3 regions of the Priestia sp. Y58 genome follow, and region 3 is predicted to be linked to each of the others. Evidence: predicted binding sites of a transcription regulator. Region 3 holds the regulator's gene; each other region holds the start of a gene.
What was found. Region 3 encodes Rex, which represses fermentation and respiration genes when NADH is low (regulators of the CRP and FNR family bind a similar motif). Its sites were predicted from a motif close to TTGTGAAATATTTCACAA; they were not measured.

Region 1 (3,286 bases), on a different contig from region 3:
CCCGCTTAATAGCGTTGCATACCAGTTTGGAAAAGCGGCAAACATAGCACCGATTGCTGAAATTAGCCAAACTTCATTTGCATCCCAAAAAGGACCGATTGTATTAATAAAAGCTCGTCGCTCTAAGTCGTTTCTCCCTAAAAAACGAGACACCATTCCAATACCAAAATCAAAGCCTTCTAAAAAGATAAAACCAACAAACAGAATGGATACTAGTAAATACCAGAATTCATTAAGAGAAAACATTGTATCCCTCCTTTGTAAACGGATCAGTTGATGTTACTTTTGTATGTGCTTCGTGATCGTGATCTGGACCTTTTTTAATTTCTTTAACGAACAAGAACACCATAATCACAGCTAAAATTAAATAAAAGACTGAAAACGAGATAATAGAAAACAGCAATTCACCTGCTGTGACACCAGGAGACACGGCATCTTCCGTTTTCATATAGCCAAATACAACCCAAGGCTGACGGCCAATCTCTGTCATAATCCAACCTGCTGAGCTCCCAAGGAACGGAAAGGCAATGGCAATCGTCATAATACGTAAAAATAGTTTGCTTTCTTGAAGTTTTTTACGAGAAAGCAAGTACGTGCCCCAAATGCCTAATGCACATAATACGCCACCTAGACCAGCCATAATACGGAAACTCCAAAATGTTGTCCGAACGGGTGGAATATAATTTCCTGCTCCATATTTCGCCGTATACTGCTCCTGCAGCTCGTTCATCCCAGGAACGGAGCCTGAAAATTTCCCGTATGATAAGAAGCTTAATAAATAAGGTATTTTGATTTCGCTCGTATTTTTCTTTTCATCGGGGTGAATATTTGCTGTTACTGTCCAAGCGCCTGGACTTCCGCTGTTTTCCCATAATCCTTCACTTGCGGCCATTTTCATCGGCTGTGTTTTAACTAAGTATCCAGCCTGTTCATGACCAGATAACGCAATTCCTACACCTGAAACTAACCCTACAATAATGGCAACTTGAAATGATTTTTTGGCAAAAGCCACATGTTTTTTCTTCAAGAGCATAACAGCACTGACACCCGTAATAAAAAAGGCGCCTGTTGCAAACGAACCTAAAATTGTATGAGGGAATTCAACCCACAGCTGACCGTTTGTTAACAATTTAAAGAAGTTATTCATTTCTAAACGGCCATTATTCAGCTCCATTCCAACCGGATGCTGCATAAAAGAGTTAGCCGTTAAAATAAAGAACGCTGAAAAAATAGTACCTAGACTAACAAGCCAAATACATAGACAGTGCAGCCATTTAGGCAAACGATCCCACCCGAAAATCCACAGCCCGAGGAACGTGGACTCCATAAAAAACGCTAGCAGTGCTTCAATAGCGAGCGGCGCACCGAATACATCTCCTACAAACCTTGAGTACTCTGACCAGTTCATGCCAAACTGAAATTCTTGTAAAATACCTGTTACGACTCCGACAGCAAAGTTAATCAGGAATAAGTGCCCCCAAAACTTTGCCATCTTTTTATACTGTTCATCTTTTTTTACTACGTACATCGTTTCCATGATCGCTACTAAAAAGACAAGGCCGATAGACAGCGGTACAAAGATAAAATGAAACAGCGTCGTTGATGCAAATTGAATACGTGATAGTATGACTGTATCCATCTTCTTTCTCCTTTCATATATAAGAACATTCATCATTTCTATAGATACTTTGCTCATTTCTGAGTATCTTTTACTTACATTGTGAAACATTGAGCATAATAATTCGAGAGATATGCTCAGTATTTCACATACATATGTAATATCTCTCTTTCTATTTACATAGTATAGTCTATTTTTTTAGCTGTGCACGTACATTTTTTGAACGTTTTTAGACTAAAACGTGACTTTCTTGTGACAAAAAAGTGAAGGATCTCTTTATTTTTTTCATAAAAAAAGCACGCTCTGATTTGAGCTTGCTTCCCTACGGTCGATATTTTGCTTTCGCATTTAATTTAGATTGACGAATGATTTGGTTGATGACTTCAGAAAACACAATACCAATGGCAATTGAACCTGAAATCATAAAGGCTTTCGCTGCAAGACTAATCGCTTCATTATAATTATTTTCTACAAAGTTACGCATGGCATCGTATGCTGTTCCTCCTGGAACGAGCGGAATAATACCTGCTACGGTGAAAATAATGATCGGCGTTCGGTAAATTTTTGCGTAAATTTGACTAATAATAGCAATAAAGAAGGCCGATGCAACTGTGCTTGGAATTTCATCTACGCCATAGAACGTTAGCAAATAGTAAATGAGCCAGCCAATCATTCCGACAAAGCCACTTTTTAATAATGATTCACGTGGAACATTAAAAATGATCCCAAATGCTGCTGAAGCAATAAAACTTGTAATTATCTGCTCTACGATATGCATATGATGCCTCCCTTCTATAGAAGCGTAAATACAATGGCAATACCTGCACCAATAGCGAATGCCGTCAGAAACGCTTCTGCTCCTTTTGATAATCCAGACAGTAAATGTCCCGCCATTAAGTCTCGCACTGCATTGGTAATGGATAAGCCAGGAACGAGAGGCATAACGGATCCAATAATAATTTTATCAATTTGCGTGCCTAGTCCTGAAGCGACTAAAAGAGCTGATAAAAGTCCAATAACTAACGAAGCGGTAAACTCAGCAAAAAAGCGAATCGGAATAAGACGGTGGAAATACACCACGGTTAAAAATCCGAGACCTCCTGAAAACATAGCTGGAATAAAGTCCGTCCATAAACCTTGAAACATGATTAAAAAGCATCCGCTAGAAATGGATGCAGCTGCAAGTTGAACCCATAGTGGAAAAGCTACGTTCGTTGCTTCAATTTCTTGTAGCATTTCATACGCTTCCTCTAAGGAGATGTTTCCTTGACTGATTGTTCTTGAGACGCTATTTACCATGGTTACTTTTTTTAAATCTGTCGTTCGTTCGGAAATACGAATTAACTTCGTTTTCGTCGGTTCTTTCGTTTCAAGTGAAAACATAATCCCTGTTGGCGTCACATAGCTGTGGGATTTTTTTATACCGTAAGACGCTGCAATCCGCATCATTGTGTCTTCTACTCGATACGTTTCTGCTCCGCTTTCTAACATAATTTTACCTGCTAGTAAGCTAACGTCCATAATTTCATATTTATCTAATTTTTGTTGTGTCATCAAATCGCTCCAAACATATTAAAGCTTGGTTTTTTTCCCTACAGCATACAGTGTATAAGAAAGAGGGAAGTGGACGCAATGGTTAATGCAAAAAAGTGTGGACTTTTTGTCTCA
Region 2 (3,286 bases), on a different contig from region 3:
CTAAAATCAATGCTGACAGTAACGGAGGCGCACCAGCGGCCACAATGACAGATAAAAATGCTGCGTACATAGCGCTGACGTGAGCCGTGTTACTTGCAAAAAAGTAGTGAGAATAAAAATATGCAATAGCTAGTACAATCAACGCCGTCATCCAAGACATATGACTAACAGTGCCTTTCATCAGATCACTGAACCAAGGAATCATGCCTAGATCATTTAAGAAAGTTGCCATCATAACCAAAACAGCAAACCAGACTAATGTATCCCATGCTCCCTGTTCTTTTTTGATGTCCGACCAGCTTAACACTTGCGTTAAAAGCAGCGCACATAGACCAATAAAAGCAGTTGTTGTTGCATTAATATTTAAATTAGCTCCAAAAATCCACAGCACAAGAAGAAGTAAAAATACGCCAATCATGTACCATTCTTCTTTCTTTAGCGGACCCATTTCATTTAGTTTTTTTGCTGCAATTTCAGATGCTTCCGGCGTTTCTTTTAATTCTGGCGGATAAAGCTTATAAATAACGAGCGGAATAACAATTAAACTAATAATTCCAGGTACGATTGCAGCCGCTGCCCATCCAACCCATGAAATAGTCTTTCCTGTAATTTGTTCCGTCATTTTAACAGCAAGAGGATTGGCCGCCATTGCCGTTACGAACATAGCCGATGTAATCATATCTCCTTGAAACGATACTTTTGTTAAGAAAGCACCGACTCTGCGCTCCGTACCGTCTCCAGTTCTCGATCCGTATGTTTCAGATAAAGAACGAATGATTGGAAGAATAATTCCTCCAGCTCGTGCTGTATTAGACGGCATTGCAGGTGATAAAAGTAAATCACTTACGATAAGAGAATACGATAGTCCCAACGTCTTTTTACCGAACAAACGAACAAAGATATAGGCAACCCTTGTTCCTAGACCAGTCTTAATAAAACCTCTAGAAATAAAGAATGCAATAACGATCAACCAAATCGTCGTATTTTGAAAACCGCTGAGCGATTGTTCAAGTGTTAATGTATTAGTTAATACAATAATGGTTAAAGATAAAATAGCTACACTGCCTAATGGCAATGGTTTAATGATAAGACCTACGATAGTAGCCACAAAAATAGCGAATAAGTGCCAAGCCTTCACATCAAGTCCGGACGGAGGTGTAATAAACCATAAAACAAGTCCGATTGCCAGACAAATTAATAAAGGAATAAACTTCACTTCGCCGGCAGGCTTTTTAGTTGTTTCAGCCATAATCTTTCTCCTTTCATGTTTTTAAATAATAATAGTAGTATGCTCTTTCCCCTTCGTACCCAATACTTGTCCACTGTAAAATAAAATAATTGTAAAAATACGTTTCATAAGGATGATATTGTAAATTTGTGAAGTGTTGAGCATAATTCCTTTATTATTTTATCATACATATTGACAATTTTTATCTTTCACCTTCATTTTATTCCCTTCAAAATAGCTTGTAAGCGTTATTTCATCAAAATAAATAAGCTGCATGAGTTCATCATGCAGCCTTGCATTTAACGATTTACTTTTTGAATAAACACGACTTTGAGATAATCACCTGACTTAAATTCTTTTATTGTTTTAAAATCAGCTGGAAGAGAGAACTGCTCCATCATTTTGTAACGTTCCCCTTTTTCGTTAAAAGCTTTTTCAATAAACGAATGAAATTTTTTCATATCAAAATTACTTGCATTCGTCGAAGCTACAATGACACCATTTGGCTTTGTAAGAGCAATGGCTTCTTTTAATAAATCTTTGTAGTCTTTTGCCGCGCTGAACGTATGCTTTTTCGATTTAGCAAAGCTCGGCGGATCTAGCACCACAAGATCAAACGTCATATTCTTCTTAACCGCATATTTAAAATACTTAAAAACATCTTCCACAATAATGTCCTGTGCTTCGTGATCAATTCCATTTACACTAAATTGCTCAATTGTTTTTGCCAAGCTGCGATTGGCTAAGTCGACACTTGTTGTTTTCGCAGCTCCTCCAAGAGCGGCCGCCACTGAAAATGCGCCTGTATACGAAAACATGTTTAGAACGGTCTTTCCTTTTGCATATTTATCTCGAATCGTTTTACGGACGTCTCGCTGATCTAAAAAGACCCCAACCATCGCTCCGTCATTTAAATAAACGGCAAAACGAATACCATTTTCTTTTACAATTAAAGGGAATTCACCTTTATTTCCTGTGACAAAATCATCTTCTTCAATATACTGCCCTTTTACGTTGAAACGTTTTTTCTGGTACAGCCCTTTAAAGTTAGGCGCAGATTTTAAAGCTTCAATAACGTATTCTTTAAATTGATAAATTCCTTCACTATACCAACTCGTGACGTAATATCCGTCATAATAATCAATGATTAAGCCGCCAATTCCGTCACCTTCACTATTAAATACACGAAAAGCAGTTGTATCTTCAGACGCATAAAAATCGTGACGAGAGGCAATAGCTCGCTCAATTTTTCGTGCAAAAAATGCCGCGTCAACTTGTTCACTTTTCTTCTTCGTCAGAATCCATCCGTAGCCTTTGTTTTGTTTTCCATAATAGCCTTTGGCTAAGAATTGATTCTTTGGAGTGACTAAGTTAATAATAACGCCTTCTTCTTGCAGTTTATGACCATCAACAAGCGCATCTTTTTCAATGAGTGGATAACCTTTATTCACTTTTTTAATAAAAGCTTCTTTGGCTATAACTTGTACTTCTTTTCTCATGTGTACACCCTATCTATTTAATTTAGTTCATTCTAGTTTTATCCATTTTACGAGAATAATCTACATTTATCTTAACATAGATAACCGGTAATGTTTCCAGTTACAAAATAGAAAAGCAGAGGATGCCTTGAAGCACCCTCTGCTTGATATGAATGAAAAATGAAATGTATGTTTTATGTTTTAAGATAAAAAATTATGAGCACTCTTGTCCAGTATATGCATCGAACTTAAGCGTCTGCTGCTTGCTTCCGCTCACTAAAGTCACCACGTATACAGTTATTGAGTTTTCTGTTATAAGCTCAATATGCTCTACTTTTCCTTCTTGATGTTTTAAAGCAAGAACTTTTACAGCGTTCTCCGTTAACGGCTGAAGATTATCATGTTTTACATGTGTGATTTCACCCGAAACCGCATCGATTGTAACTGTGTATTCCGTATTATCTTTGATTATTTTCACTGTGAAAATCGCTGCGTTTTGATCATATTCTACTATTTTCACCTTACCTGCATATGTAGCCAATGCAAGATCTTTTGCATCTTGTCTCGTTAATACCTTCAC
Region 3 (3,286 bases):
TTTGCAGATAAAATTATAGAAATGCAAAAGCAAGCAGAACAAATGCAGTTTATTTTTGGAGGCATGTTTTTATGAAGAATATCCCTTTAACACGAGGGTTTATTTATATTATTATGGGGGTTTTATTCACCTACCTGGCTATTCAAAATGCTCAGGAAACCGTGTGGAATTTCCCCACAATCTTATTTGCACTCGTAGCCGCGTTCGATTTCAGATTTGCGGTTCGCATTTTTATCTTGCACTATAAAATTAAAAAGTTGCAGCAGCAATATAAAAATCAAGATGATTCATCTAAATAAAAAAACCACTGTTTCAGTGGTTTTTTTTACATACTAACATCTTCTCTTTCTTGCTCTGCCCTTGCCTTTAACACTTTGCGATACGAAATGCGGGAAATAATGATGCTGATTTCATACAAAATTAAGAGCGGCACTGTCACCATCATGTGCGAGAGCAATTCCGGTGGTGTAATAAGTGCGGCAATAACTAGCAGTACGAAATAGGCATACTTTCGAATTTGAGATAAAAACATAGGCGTGATAATTCCTAATCGCGTCAAAAACATGACGACAACAGGAAGCTGAAACAACAGCCCAAAAGGCAGTGTGAGCTGCATTAAAAAAGAAAAGTATTCATTAATGCCAATCACTTGGTTTACATTCAGCTCATCAGAAACGCGCGTCATAAAATCGACGACAAATGGAAACAACACAAAATAAGAAAAAGAGACACCGCCGATAAAGAGAAAAATGGAAACAGGAATATATCCAAGCGTTACCTTACGCTCTTTTTCATATAAACCAGGACTAATAAATGCCCAAAGTTGATACAGTGCAACAGGAGCTGCAAGTACACAGCCAATAATAACAGCAAACTGCATATAAATCTTAACTGGATCTGTTAGCCTAAATGCATTCATCGTTAAATTTTTTGCCTCATCAGCATGCTGTAAATAGACAATAACTTTATCCGCTATAAAAAAGCCGCCAATTGTGGCAATGACAAAGAAAAATAAAACAATTAAAATGCGTTTTCGCAGCTCTCCTATATGATCATATATTGACATTTCTTGTTCGGTCATACTATGATCACCCTTTTACTCTTTGTCATCTACTTGACGCTGTTTATCTTTTTCACGATCTTCTGATGCACCGCTAGCGGCATGCTTAAACTCTCTAAGCGTTTGCCCGACTGATCTTCCTAGCTCCGGTAACCGTTTCGGTCCAAAAATAAGCAGTGCTACAATCGCAATAATAATCCAACTGCCTGCTCCAATCCCCATATTCCCACTCTCCTTATTAATTTAGACTTAAGGAAATCGTAACACAGTCCATCTTATTCAACAGGATAATTTTTCAAAAAGTAGACAAGCGACTGTAATTCTACAGCCAGATCAATATGATGCAGTCGAATCTCATCCGGTACGTTTAAGCGTGCAGGAGTGAAGTTTAAAATCCCTTTAATTCCGCAATTCACTAAACGATCGGTAATTTGCTGAGCCACAGTGGCAGGAACGGTTAAAATCGCCACTGAGATATCATCACTCATATAATCTTCCAATTGGTCAAGGTGATAAACCGGCACGTCGCCTACTTTTGTACCGACTTTATCTTCTATCACATCAAAAGCGCACTCAATTTTGGTGTTATTATTTTTAATAAAATTATAATTTAAAAAGGCCGTTCCCAGATTCCCTACGCCAATAAGTGCTACTTTCGTTACTTCATCTTGGTCTAACGTTTTACGGAAAAATGTAAGTAAATAATTCACATTGTAGCCGTATCCCTTTTTCCCTAATGCTCCAAAGTAAGAAAAATCCCGGCGAATAGTAGCAGAATCAACTTTCACTGCCTCACTTAACTCCGCTGACGAAACACGCTGTTTACCAGAAGCATGCAAGTTTTTTAAAAAACGATAATAAAGCGGCAATCGTTTAGCCGTTGCTTGTGGTATTTTTAATTGTTCAGTGTTCACGTTGTACCCCCTCAGTTCATGTATGTCATTACTAACATTTTCAAGTCATATTGCATTACCTTTCACAAAGCCTCAACCGCTTTGAGGTAGCGCTTCCAATTCTCTCTCTTTTCTCTTGTTTTATATATACTCCGCTTCACACCCCGACGCCTTTTGTCTATCCAGCACTACTTAAAGTCGGTAGCTAGAACGAAGCAATTAGCCCTTCAAAGGATCCGTTTGTTAGTCATGACGGATTTTCTACATCCATCATATATAAGTTCAGAGATGCACTTATCTCTTATTTTAACATAGTATCCTGTATAAAATGTGCAGGTAAAATCATTTTATTTCATGAATCAAAACATTCGCTTCATCATTTGTTCTTGTCCCTCTGCAAATTACAAACGCTTGTAGGAAGAACTTGTAGTTGAAAATATGTTAAAATACACTATGGATATACTACTAGAGGTGAAAAAATGATTATTCTACAATTGAACGGTATTACAAAATACTATGGGGCAGAACCCATTTTATCGAATATAAAGTTAGAAGTACAATCAAAAGACCGCATTGCCCTAGTGGGACGAAACGGTGCTGGTAAATCAACTTTATTAAAAATTATTGCTGAGCAGCTTTCTTATGACAGCGGAGAAATTATTAAACCTAAAGGTGTTTCCATTGATTATATGGGACAAGATACAGTTCTTGAGTCAACACTCTCCATATGGGAAGAAATGATGACGGTCTTTGCTCCGTTAAAGAAGATGGAAAAAGAATTACGTACGCTTGAAACAAAGATGGGCGATCCAGACATTTTTAATGATTCAGTTCAATACGAAAAACTAACCAAAGAGTACGATCAGCTTCAAGTAACGTTCAAAGATTTAGGCGGCTATCAATATGAAGCGGATACACGATCTATTCTTCACGGTTTCCGTTTTTCAAACTTTGACTATAGCACCCCTATTTCCTCCTTGAGCGGTGGACAAAAAACGCGCTTGGCTCTTGCAAAACTGCTTTTAACAAAGCCAGACTTGCTTATTCTGGATGAGCCTACCAACCACTTAGATATTGAAACTTTAGCATGGCTGGAACAGTTTCTGCAAGGGTATGAAGGAGCTATTTTAATTGTTTCACACGATCGTTACTTCCTTGATAAGGTCGTAAATCAAGTGTATGAAGTCACACAAAAAACAACGGTCAAGTACACGGGCAACTACTCTAAATACCTTGTACAAAAAGCAGAGCGATATGAAAAAGAGTTGCGTCAGTACGAAAAGCAGCAAGATGAAGTCGCAAAACTAAATGATTTTATTCAGCGAAACATCGC

Region 1: MMB68_RS19570 (cytochrome ubiquinol oxidase subunit I) is a predicted target of Rex. The motif match lies at 1,719-1,736, and genes of this name have one in related genera.
Region 2: MMB68_RS19635 (anion permease) is a predicted target of Rex. The motif match lies at 1,376-1,393, and genes of this name have one in related genera.

What each region holds. Positions count from the first base shown of each region.
Region 1 covers NZ_JAKWFL010000006.1:303,988-307,273, forward strand. Annotated here, with positions in the region: gene cydB (cytochrome d ubiquinol oxidase subunit II) at 1-246, opposite strand, end outside; gene MMB68_RS19570 (cytochrome ubiquinol oxidase subunit I) at 233-1,639, opposite strand; gene MMB68_RS19575 (threonine/serine exporter family protein) at 1,941-2,396, opposite strand; gene MMB68_RS19580 (threonine/serine exporter family protein) at 2,411-3,172, opposite strand.
Region 2 covers NZ_JAKWFL010000006.1:322,107-325,392, forward strand. Annotated here, with positions in the region: gene MMB68_RS19635 (anion permease) at 1-1,249, opposite strand, end outside; gene MMB68_RS19640 (class I SAM-dependent rRNA methyltransferase) at 1,528-2,727, opposite strand; gene MMB68_RS19645 (PepSY domain-containing protein) at 2,921-3,286, opposite strand, start outside.
Region 3 covers NZ_JAKWFL010000019.1:11,362-14,647, forward strand. Annotated here, with positions in the region: gene MMB68_RS27205 (CPBP family intramembrane glutamic endopeptidase) at 1-75, shown strand, start outside; gene MMB68_RS27210 (YdiK family protein) at 72-299, shown strand; gene tatC (twin-arginine translocase subunit TatC) at 326-1,081, opposite strand; gene tatA (twin-arginine translocase TatA/TatE family subunit) at 1,097-1,282, opposite strand; gene MMB68_RS27225 (redox-sensing transcriptional repressor Rex) at 1,336-1,974, opposite strand; gene MMB68_RS27230 (ABC-F family ATP-binding cassette domain-containing protein) at 2,433-3,286, shown strand, end outside.